Regions from separate parts of the Cupriavidus sp. GW822-FHT02D05 genome, predicted to be linked through region 2. Evidence: predicted binding sites of a transcription regulator. Region 2 holds the regulator's gene; the other holds the start of a gene.
The links. Region 2 encodes FNR, which switches genes on or off when oxygen is low (the NO sensors DNR and NnrR bind a similar motif). Its sites were predicted from a motif close to TTGATNNNNATCAA; they were not measured.

Region 1 (5,585 bases), on a different contig from region 2:
ATCGTAGTGGTCGAGCTGCAGGATCCGCTCGGCGGCTTCCTCGCGCTCGAACGCGAGCTTGCACAGCGAGGCGCATACCTCGGCCAGCTGCTGGTGGAAGGCGTCGGGCTGGCGGACGGTGCGGCAGTAGAAGGCCAGCGTGGCAAGCACGCGGCCATCGCTTGCCTTGATCGGATAGGACCAGCATGCCGCCAGGCCGAGGGGTAGGGCAAGATCACGAAAATCCGCCCATAGCGGATCGTTGGCAATATCGCTGACCATCACCGGCTCGCCCAGCCAGGCGGCCGTGCCGCAGGAGCCCACGGATGGCCCGATGGTCAGGCCGTCCAGCGCGGCCGAATACTCGGGCGGCAGGCCAGGCGCGGCCAGCGGGTGCAGGCGCCCATCGGCGGCCACCCGCAGCACGGACGCGATCACGGCGGGTGCCACGCGTTGTACTTCTTCGCAGATCAATTCCATCACGGCGGGCAGCGGCTGCTCCATCACCATGGCTTGCAGTACCTTTCGCTGCAGCATCTCGTAGGTCCGCTGCTGGGTGATGTCGGAGAGGATGACGATGGCGTGATGCCGGTCGCCGGTCGCGCTGACCAGATGGCGCACGGTGGCGCTGACCCAGAGTGCGCTGCCGTCGCGCGCATACACCAGAGCCTCGTGGCGCTCGCCGCCCGGGGATGAGCGCTGGGCATGCAAGCGTTGCATCACGCCGGGATCGGTGAACTCGCCGGCCAGTATCTCGCGCGGGGTCTTGCCCCTCAGCTCGCAGGGCTTGTAGCCCAGCATGCGCGTGAGCCCGGCGTTGCCGTACACGATGTGCCAGTCGGCATCGACCACCAGCACGGCACTGTCGATCTCGTCGGCAATGACGGATAGCAACGGGTGATGGTCGCGGCTGGCATCCGGGTGGTTGGCCACCTTTACCAGCAGCGTGCGCAGTGTCACGTCGCCCAGGCGGGTGCTGGATTCCGCGACATGGCCAAAGCGAAGTTCGCCATCCGGCCTCAGTATCCGGACGGCGGGCAAGGGCTGGGCGCGCTGCGCGTCGGCATCCGGCAGCTTTTGCACGAGCGCCTCCACGTTCATGCCGAAGACTTGCGTACGGGATGCGCCATAGAGTGCCTCCGCAGCAGCGTTCAGGAAGATCACCTTGTTGTCCGTGTTCAGGATGAAGACGGCATCGGTGGCTTGCTCGAGCGAATTGCGGAACAACTGATGGGGGTCGGCTATGCTGAGCGCTTTGTCTCTATCTGGCATGAGTGAGGTAAACGTCGCTAACGACCGAGGGTGCCTGCCTTGCCCGGTGGGGGCTCGCGGGACATTGACTCGGCTCTGAAGCAGCTATCGGCATCCAGTGCCGGATCCTGAAGTACTTTTTTTTGCGCCAGGCGTTCCTCGGCGCAGGCCTCGCGCTCCGATGGCTTGGCATAATTGCGCCCTGTCTTGACGGGGCGATGCGCGCGCCGTCCCCTTTTGCATCGATCGAACCGGGATTCTTCATGATCATCTGCGCCGGCGTTGGCCCCGGGCACCTCGACTTCCTGACCCACGGCGTGGCGGAACTGGTCCGTGGCGCCGACATCGTGGCCGGCTTCGACACGGTCATCGACGTCATCCGCCCGCTGGTGCCGCCGGCGGCCCAGGTGGTCACCATGGGATACCAGGACCAGGTGGAGCGGCTTGCCTGGGTTGCCGCCGAGCACCATGGCGGCCGGCGCTGCGTGGTGCTGTTCATGGGCGACATGCACTTCAGCGGTTTCCAGTACCTGGAGCGGGTCGAGCGGGCATGCGGCCATCCGGTGGATACCGTGCCCGGCATCTCTTCGGCCCAGGTGCTGGCTGCGCGCGGCAAGGTTTGCTTTGACGAGACCACCTTCCTGACCTTTCACCGGCGCGGAGACCTGGAGCCGTTCAAGCGCCATCTGGTGCACGTGCTGGCGGACCAGCGCAACGCCATCGTGATTCCGCGCCCATGGGATTTCATGCCCAGCGATATCGCCGCCTGGCTGGTGGCGCAGGGCGTGCCGCCCGAGCATCCGGTCGAGGTCTGGGAGAACCTGACGCTGGCCGATGCGGACTGGCGTGGCACGCTGGCCAGTTGCACGCTGGCGTTCACCGATATGAGCATCATGCTGATCCGTGCGCTGGCGCCAATGGCCAGCCAGATCGAGCTGGCGCCGCTTGCGTAGTCCCGCGCGCCGGCCGCGCGGGGCAGGCTTTCGGCATTGATCTGCCGCAATTCGCCCGCATTGCCCGCTTGCGCTGCCCCGCGCACGGAGTAGAGTCCATTTTCGGATAGTCGGAAAAACGTCTGCAACCGTGTGCAGGGGTCTCCGGATCGGAGGAAAACATCATGGATTTCAAGACCGTGCTGGTCGAACTCGGTGCGGATCCCGGCTGTGCGGATCGCGTCAACTTGGCTGCGGAACTGGCGCAGCGCTCGGCCGGCCATGTGATCGGGGTGACGGCCACCGGCATGCGGCTGGAGCCGTTCCGGGGCGCGGGCGACGAGGCGGGATACTACGCGGAACTGGCCCGGCGCCAGTTGCTGGCGCAGGGCGCCGAAGCCAGCGCCGCATTTCATCGGGCCATGAGCGAAGCGGCGCCCGGCGTGGGTTTCACCCACCGGGTCATCGAGGACGACGTGGGCTGGGCGCTGGTCCAGCAGGGGCGGGTGGCGGACGTGGTCGTCCTGGCCCGCTTGCCCGGGCCGGAATCCATTCCCGTGCTGGTGGCACAGACCCCGGAATATGTGTTGCTCAACACCGGCCGCCCGGTGCTGCTGGTGCCGCCGGGCGTGCGGCATCTACCCTGCGAACATGTCGCCATCGCATGGGATGGTGGGCGGGAAGCCGCCCGGGCCGTGGCCGATGCGATGCCTCTGCTGCGCCTGGCCAAGCGTGTCACCGTGGTGTCGGCGTCCAGCGCGCATGACGGCTCGGCGACCCACGGCATGCCCGATGTGCCCGGTGCGCACGCCGGCCTGCGAGATCACCTGGCGCGCCAGGGCATCACCAGCGTCATGCACGCCGTGCAAGGCAGCCATGGGATTGGCCAACTACTGCTGGAGGCGGTGCGGCACTTGCAGGCCGACCTGCTGGTGGCGGGTGGCTATGGGCACGCCCGGCTGCGCGAGCTGGTCACTGGCGGCACCACCCGCACCCTGATGCGCCACGCCGACATACCGGTGTTGATGTCGCATTGAAGGTCGGTCTCGACTGGCATCAATATACCTTTTAATATAATATTAAACCGTATATTGATTAGCAGGCCGGGGTCTCGCCCGGCCTTTGCCGAACCCATGCAAGCGGCTTCTCCCTCCCTGAGCCTGGACACGATGCGCGCCGCCGCGGGCGACGCCACCGCCATGTTGCGCGCCCTCGCCAATGAAGACAGGCTGCTGCTGCTTTGCCAGCTTAGCCAGGGCGAGATGTCGGTGGGCGAGCTCGAAGCGCTGCTTGGCATCCATCAACCCACCTTGTCGCAACAGCTTGGTGTGCTGCGCGCGGAAGGGCTGGTCAACACGCGGCGCGACGGCAAGCGGATTTTTTACGCGGTTGCCGATGCGCGGGCGCTGGCCGTGCTCGAAACGCTTTACGCCCTGTATTGCCCCACTGAATGAAGGAGCCACTGGCCATGATCATCGACTGGACACACTTCACGCCCTGGTCCGCGCTGGGCGGGGGCCTGCTGATTGGACTGGCCGCCGCCGCGCTCGTGCTGTTCAACGGGCGCATCGCGGGCATCAGCGGCATCGTTGGTGGCTTGCTGCGGCCAACGCGCGCGGAAGCCGGCTGGCGTATCGCCTTTGTGCTTGGCCTGCTGGCGGCACCGCTGCTCTGGCGCCTGTTCGGCGCGCTGCCGGAGATCCGGGTCCATGCCGGCGCTGGCCTGCTGGTCGTAGCCGGCTTGCTGGTGGGATTGGGTACCCGCTACGGCGCGGGCTGCACCAGCGGGCATGGCGTTTGCGGGCTGTCGCGGCTCTCTCCGCGCTCGCTGGCGGCCACCGCGGCCTTCATGGGGGCCGGTTTTGCGACGGTCTTTGTCGCACGGCACCTGCTCGGCGCATGAGGAGCGACATGAACCGCCTTTCTTCCTTGCTGATCTCGCTGGCCTCTGGCCTGGTGTTCGGCCTCGGGCTGATCCTGGCCGGCATGGCCAATCCACAGAAGGTGCTCGGATTTCTCGACCTTGCCGGGCGCTGGGATCCCTCGCTGGCGCTGGTGATGGGCGGCGCGATCGCGGTGGGCGTAGTGGCGTTCGGTATCGCCCGGCGGCGTGCCGTCTCGCTGCTGGGCTTGCCCATGCAGCTGCCGGCGTCGCGCCGGATTGACCGGCGCTTGCTTGGTGGTGGCCTGTTGTTCGGCGTGGGCTGGGGGCTGGCGGGGATCTGCCCGGGGCCCGCGCTGGTGCTGCTGGGCGCGGGCGCATGGCAAGGCGCAGTCTTTGCGCTGGCCATGCTGGCCGGCATGGCGCTGTTCGAGTGGCTAGAATGGCTGGGGCGCAGCCGCGCTTTACCCGGCAAGGCATTAACCGGACATTAACCGGACAACAGGAGTCATCCATCGATGCGAACTGATGAGGTCATCGACGAGGCCGAGGTAGAAACGCCCGCCAGAGCCCAGGCGGCGCGGCGCAGCACCTGGGTGAGCGTGGCCGTGAATATCCTGCTGACCTGCATGCAACTGGTGGCGGGCGTGGTGGCCGGCTCCCAGGCGTTGATCGCGGATGCCATTCACTCGCTCTCCGACCTGGTCTCGGACTTTGTGGTGCTGTTCGCCAGTCACCATAGCCGCAAGGGCGCGGATGCCGACCACCAATACGGCCACCAGCGTTTCGAGACCGCCGCCTCGCTGGCAATCGGCCTGCTGCTGCTTGCGGTCGGCGTCGGCATGCTGTGGTCGGCCGTGCAAAAGCTGGAGCATCCCGAGTTGATCCAGCCGGTCAAGGGTGTCGCGCTGTGGGTGGCATTGGGCGCGCTGGCGGCAAAGGAATCGTTGTTCCGCTACATGCTCGCCGTGGCCGAGCGCGTGCGCTCCAGCATGCTGGTTGCCAACGCATGGCATGCGCGCTCGGATGCGGCATCGTCGCTGGTGGTCGCCGTGGGCATCGGCGGCAACCTGCTTGGCTACCACATGCTTGATCCAGTGGCCGCCCTGGTGGTCGGCCTGATGGTGACCAGGATGGGCTGGAAGTTCTCCTGGGATGCCCTGCATGACCTGATGGACCGCGCCGTGGATGCGCAGAGCATCGAGGCGATCCGGCAGGCCATGCTGGCCACGCCAGGCGTGCTGGGCCTGCATGACCTGAAGACCCGCAAGATGGGCGACGCGATCCTGGTCGACGTGCATCTGGAGATCGATGGCGCAATGACGGTCGAGGCGGGGCACCGTATTGCGGTGGAGGCGCGCCTCGCCGCCATGCAGATTCAGGACGTGCTGAATGTGATGACCCATGTCGACCCGGTGCGCGTGCCGCAGCGCCAGGCGGAAGACCCGGCGCGCGCAGGCGCGGCATGATGGACTGGCCAAAGCGTGGGCCGGGCGGGGCAAACGTCCTTTGCCGATGCCCGGTATGATTGCCATCCTGGC
Region 2 (5,585 bases):
GGCTGGGCTCGTGCGTGAATTGCAGCATCTGCGTGCAGGTCTGTCCTACTGGCATCGATATCCGCGATGGCCTGCAATACGACTGCATTGGCTGCGGCGCCTGTATCGACGCCTGCAACCAGGTCATGGACAAGATGGCTTACCCGCGCGGGCTGATCCGCTATACGTCCGAGAACGCCATGCGCAGCGCGCTCTCCGAGACCGTGGCGCGCAAGCGCCTGGTGCGGCCGCGCACGGTGATCTACTCGGTGATCTGGCTGGCGCTGGTCGCCGGCTTCATGGCCTCGCTGGCCATGCGCACGCCGCTCAAGGTCGATATCATCCGCGACCGCGGCGCGCTGGGGCGGGAAGTGGAAGGGCGCTGGATCGAGAACGTGTACCGGCTGCAGCTGATCAACACGACCGAGGCGCCAATGCGCGTCGCCGTCAGCGCGGGCAGCGATGAGCTCAAGGGCCTGGCTGTGGAATATGATCACGCTGCCGGCAACCTGGAGCCCACGTCCAATCGCCTGATTCCCATCCGGGTGCGCGTGCCGATCGAGTCCGCGGCGCAGGGCACGCACAAGATCGAGGTCACAGTGACCGCGGTGCCCGACGAGGGCGCGGGGAGCCATGGCGCGGAGATTCGACAGAGCACCAGCTTTATCGTGCCGCGCAATCTATGAGGCGGCAGGGACGCTGGTTGCACCAATCCGTACGCAACATACGCGATCTAGATCTAGAGGAGGCCAGATGACGCAGCAAAGTAATCCCTGGTGGAAGGAGCCATGGCCGTGGCTGCTGATGAGTGGGCCGTTCGTGGCCATGGTGGCCTGCGGGGTCACGATCTGGCTGGCCATGACCCATCCGGATCCGCCCATTGAGGAAGGGGTGGCGCGCCACGGCCTGGTGGTTGAGAAGGCGGGCAGCGCGGCACGCCAGGCAGCGCCGGTCGCGGCGCAAGCGAGGTGATCATGAGGCTACGCTGGCTGATGTGGGTGCTGTGGCCCGCTTTCCTGGTCGCCGGGCTGACGACCGCGCTGGTATTCTCCATGGTCGATCCCGGCGACCTGCGCTTCTTCGGCCAGCCGGTCGAGGCATCGCGGGAGGCGGTCTACACCGTGGGTTTCCTGATCGCGTGGGTGCTGTGCGCGCTGTCGAGCGGCTTGACGCTGTACACCATGCCCACGCGGCTGGCGGACACGGACGAGCTGGAGTGATTGCGATGCGCGCCTTGCCGGTTCAGGCCAGCAGGCGCGGCATCGCGGCGAGCCGCCGCGGGCGAGGGCGGCGCGCGACGTGCAGGTCAGCAGGACTTGTTGACGATCTGCTTGATCCCCACCATGTCGACCAGCTTGACGTGGCGCTGGCGGATCTGGATCAGGCCGGCTTCCGCAAAGCGCGAGAACAGGCGGCTGACGGTTTCGAGCTTGAGCCCCAGGTAGCTGCCGATTTCCTCGCGGCTCATGCGCAGCACGAACTCGGAGGCCGAATAGCCGCGCGCGGACAAGCGCTCGGACAGGTTGATCAGGAAAGCGGCAAGCCGCTCCTCGGCGCGCATCGATCCGAGCGTGATCAACATGACCTGGTCCTGCGAGATCTCCTTGCTCATCAGGCGCATGAACTGATGCTGCAGCGACGGCAGGACGTTGGACAGCGTCTGGAGATCGCCAAAGCGTACCACGCAGACTTCGGTATCTTCCAGCGCGGTGGCGTCCGACGCATGCTGCATCTCGCCAAGGCCGTCGAGGCCGACGACTTCGCCGGGAAGGTGGAAGCCCGTGATCTGCGAGCGGCCGTCTTCCATTGTCAGGTGGGTCTTGAGCGTGCCGAAGCGGATCGCGTAGACGGCGGTGAGAGGATCGCCGAGGCGGTACAGGGTTTCGCCCTTGCGTACGCGCACCCGGTCCTGGACCAGCGTATCCATCTTTTCGAGGTCCTGCTGCGACATGCCGACGGGCAGGCAGAGCTGGCCGAGCGAGCAAGTGGAGCAGCGGGGCGACATCTCGGTAATGGGAATGGTGGTGAGCAATTGGGGCCTGTCGGTTTAGCGCAGTCAGTCAAGCGCGATGTGGCGGGCGCATTGAGTTGAGAGCTTGACGTTGAGAGTCGTCGGTTGGAAGCGCTATCCACATCGGCCTGGCGCGCGGGTCTTGCGGCAGTGCGCTATCTGTGCAGCGCGGCTTGCCGTGCCCGTCGTCATGTTGTGCGAGCGCGCTGGTGTGCGCGGGCGCAAGGCCTCATGTTGATAGCGCCTCTTGGAGCTGCGGGGGCGCGTTCGCCGCATTTTACCGCGCCAGACGTTGCGATTGTGTGATTGGGAGGAGAAGTTGACCATAGGCGTGCTTATCAGCGTATTTACCTTGGCTTTGCTGGGCGGCGTGCACTGCGCCGCCATGTGCGGCGGGATCGCGCTGGCGGCGGAGCAGGGCGGCGTTGCGCGCGTGCCTGCCACGGTGCTCCGGCGTCCCGGCCATTGGTTGCTGGAACTGCTTGTCATGCATGCCGGGCGGCTGAGCATGTATGCGGTGCTGGGAGGCTTGCTGGGCGCCCTTGGCGCCGGCGTCTGGAAGACGCAGTACCTGCCGCTGCAGCGCTGGCTGTTCGGGGTCGGCAGTGTAATGCTGGTGCTGTCGGGCTTGTGGATGTTGCGCGGGCGCACCATGGGTACGGGTTGGCTGGAGCGGCTCGCCGCCCGGGGCGCGGGTGGCTTGCTGCGCGGCCTTGGTGCCGTCGGGGCGCGCTTGCCGGCTGTGGCCCGGGCGTATGGGCAGGGCCGGTTGCTGCGCCGCTACGGCATGGGGCTAGCCTGGGGGCTGGTCCCGTGCGGCATGGTGTACGGTGCTCTTGCCATGGCGTTGCTGGCCGGCAATGCCCCGTCGGGCGCGCTGGTGATGGCCGTGTTTGGCCTGGGCACCCTGCCGAACCTGCTGGTGATCTCGGGCCTGTCCGGCTATCTCAGGCAGCTTTCGCGGCGCCCGGCGTTGCGGGCTGGCGCTGGGCTTGCGGTGGTGGCCTTTGGCTTGGCCGGGGTGGCGCGCGCGCTGCTTTTGCCTGAGACGCTTGCCGCGCATGGATTCTGCCTGGTCTTCTGAAGCGCTGCTTCGTGGTGTATCTGTCACTTCTTCGCTGAGGTAGCTGTGCGAATCGGTTGCAGGTTTGCCAGGGAATGCCATACAATCGCAAGAACAGCGATATCGCGCACGTATTTCATCGTGGCATCGTCAGGTAGCATCCGCTGCTCAGGGATGCATGCCAGGAACACCCAGGCAGGCATCAGCGCCAGGGACCGTTCCCCATCCGCCGTCCGGTTCAAAAGATTCGGTTCAAAAGACCAGCTACGGCAGGGCGGGGTGAAATAGGCCAGCAGGCCCGATATCCGTATTTTCTTGCACCCGGCGCGTTCGATGATAAACGCCGCGCCGGACAGGTCCGCCACATCAGGGGGAAGGCGCGACGCAAGGGCTCCGTCGACTGGCAGATAATGCCGGTGGCCGGGCGATCTCCTGCCGGTCAGGTCCGGCACCCGATGCAATAAAAGAAGGCGCACGGCTGGCATGCATCAAGCATGCGGTTGGCTGCGCGGCCAGATGGCGGTGGCAATCCCTACCGCTGAACCCGCAATCTCCAGTGCGCCCGGGATCAACCGGGGCGCAGGTGCAAAGACAGGCTGCACGCAATCAACATGAATACCCAAGAGGCGAAGATCGTCCTCGAGACCGCGCTGATCTGCGCGCAGGAACCCTTGCGCGTCAATGACTTGCGCCGGCTGTTTGCCGACGACGTCGGTGCCGACACCATTCGTGTGCTGCTCGAAGAGCTGCGCCGCGACTGGGAGCAACGCGGCGTGGAACTCGTGGCACTGGCCAGTGGCTGGCGTTTCCAGAGCCGCCCTGTCATGCGTGAATACCTGGATCGGCTGAATCCTGAAAAGCCGCCCAAGTACTCCCGCGCCGTGATGGAGACGCTGGCGATCATTGCCTACCGGCAACCGGTCACGCGGGGCGATATCGAGGAAATCCGTGGTGTCGCGGTCAGCACCGAAGTCGTGAAGAAGCTCGAGGACCGCAGCTGGATCGAGGTGATCGGCCACCGTGACGTGCCCGGGCGGCCTGCGCTTTATGCCACCACCAAGAACTTCCTTGATGACCTTGGCCTGCGCACGCTCGATGAATTGCCGCCGCTGGAGGACATCCAGGCCCAGGCGCAGGTCGCGCTGCTGAATCAGGAGCCGATTGACTTCGAGGCGCTGGGCAAGGTGCCGGCGGATAGCGACGAAGAGGCATTCGCGGAACCTGGCGCTGATCAGGCCGGCGCTGCCGCGCTGGTTGCGGCGGATGCCGGAGAGGGTGAACCGACCTCTTCCGGCGTGGTTGCCCACGACGGTCTTGCGGCCGGCGCCATGGATGGCATCGCCGATTTGGTGGATGCGTTTGAAAGGAAGGAGGCCTTGGCGCAAGCGGAAGCCGGGTTCACACCCGCGCCCGAGGCCGAGGCGGAAGTGCCGGCGACGCCCGGGCCAGGCAGTGAGCCAGGGAGCGAGCCGGTGTCCGCCGAGCCCGCCGGCGCGCTGTCTGGCGACATAGCCGCGGAGCAAGCCGTCGAAGACGGTGAAACAAATGAGCAAACGGACACGCCCGCCAACGGTTACCACGTACAAGTGGCCTCCGGCGAGCAGGCGTCCGAAGTCCCGGGGGCGTCCACGACGAATCCGGCGCACCCCAGCGAGCACGACGAGCACGACCAGCGCGTGTCCAACTGAACACCATGCAACATCCGAATGTGAATACCTTGTCCGATTCTGATCAAGACGTCCGCCAGGCGGATACGCCGGCCGGCGATGCCGGCAATGGCGCCGAAGGCGGCGCCGGCACCGATGGCGCGCCGCGCCGCAAGGGCCTGCGCCGTGGCTTGCGCAATCTGGTGGCCACGCGCCGCCAGGCCGCGCAGGACCGCGACGGCGACCGTGCCGCGGACGGCGGGGCGGCAATCCCTGCGGGCGGCCCCGATGCGGGCGCCGCGCAAGACGCGCGTGGCGACGGCGCAAGGAAGGGACGTACGCGTGGCAAACGCAAGCTCGCGGAAGGCGAGGCTGTGCAGGCCGGCGAGCAGCAGGGCGAACGCCCGGCGCCGCGAGGCCGCCGGAACTTCAGCGGTGACAATGCCGAAGGCGCAAGCGAAGCTGGCGGAGAAGCCACGGGCGAGCGCCAGCGTGACGGCGCGCGCGCCAACCCGAACGGGAATGGCGCCCGCAAGCGCAAGCCGCAGCAAGGCCTGCAGCCGCAAGGCGCGGCTCGCCGTGGTGGCGCCGAAGGGCAGCAAGGTGGCCCGCGCCAGCAAGGCAAGGGTAACAAGGGCAAAGGCGGCGCGCAGCGCCCAGCCGCGGGTGTGCCTGAGAAGGCGCCCGCCGCCGCGAGCGGCGAGGACCTGTTCCGCTTTGTCATTTCCGGTCAGTACGACCAGGAAGAGTCGAGTGGTCCGCAAGCCCGGGTCAAGCCGGTGCGCGAGCTGTCTGCAGACGATGATGCGCCCAAGCTGCACAAAGTGCTCGCCGAGGGTGGACTGGGCTCGCGCCGGGAAATGGAAGAGCTGATCCTGCAGGGCCG

Region 1: a site for FNR is predicted at 2,220-2,233, ahead of AC1RQK_RS26030 (universal stress protein). Genes of this name have one in related genera too.

What each region holds. Positions count from the first base shown of each region.
Region 1 is NZ_JBXAOE010000021.1:45,821-51,405, forward strand. It holds gene AC1RQK_RS26020 (sensor domain-containing protein) at 1-1,251, opposite strand, end outside; gene AC1RQK_RS26025 (cobalt-precorrin-7 (C(5))-methyltransferase) at 1,494-2,183, shown strand; gene AC1RQK_RS26030 (universal stress protein) at 2,348-3,199, shown strand; gene AC1RQK_RS26035 (metalloregulator ArsR/SmtB family transcription factor) at 3,296-3,616, shown strand; gene AC1RQK_RS26040 (YeeE/YedE family protein) at 3,631-4,065, shown strand; gene AC1RQK_RS26045 (DUF6691 family protein) at 4,074-4,538, shown strand; gene AC1RQK_RS26050 (cation diffusion facilitator family transporter) at 4,563-5,513, shown strand.
Region 2 is NZ_JBXAOE010000007.1:246,540-252,124, forward strand. It holds gene ccoG (cytochrome c oxidase accessory protein CcoG) at 1-665, shown strand, start outside; gene AC1RQK_RS11980 (membrane protein) at 733-951, shown strand; gene AC1RQK_RS11985 (hypothetical protein) at 954-1,199, shown strand; gene fnr (fumarate/nitrate reduction transcriptional regulator Fnr) at 1,286-2,011, opposite strand; gene AC1RQK_RS11995 (sulfite exporter TauE/SafE family protein) at 2,310-3,074, shown strand; gene AC1RQK_RS12000 (hypothetical protein) at 3,098-3,538, opposite strand; gene scpB (SMC-Scp complex subunit ScpB) at 3,665-4,741, shown strand; gene rluB (23S rRNA pseudouridine(2605) synthase RluB) at 4,747-5,585, shown strand, end outside.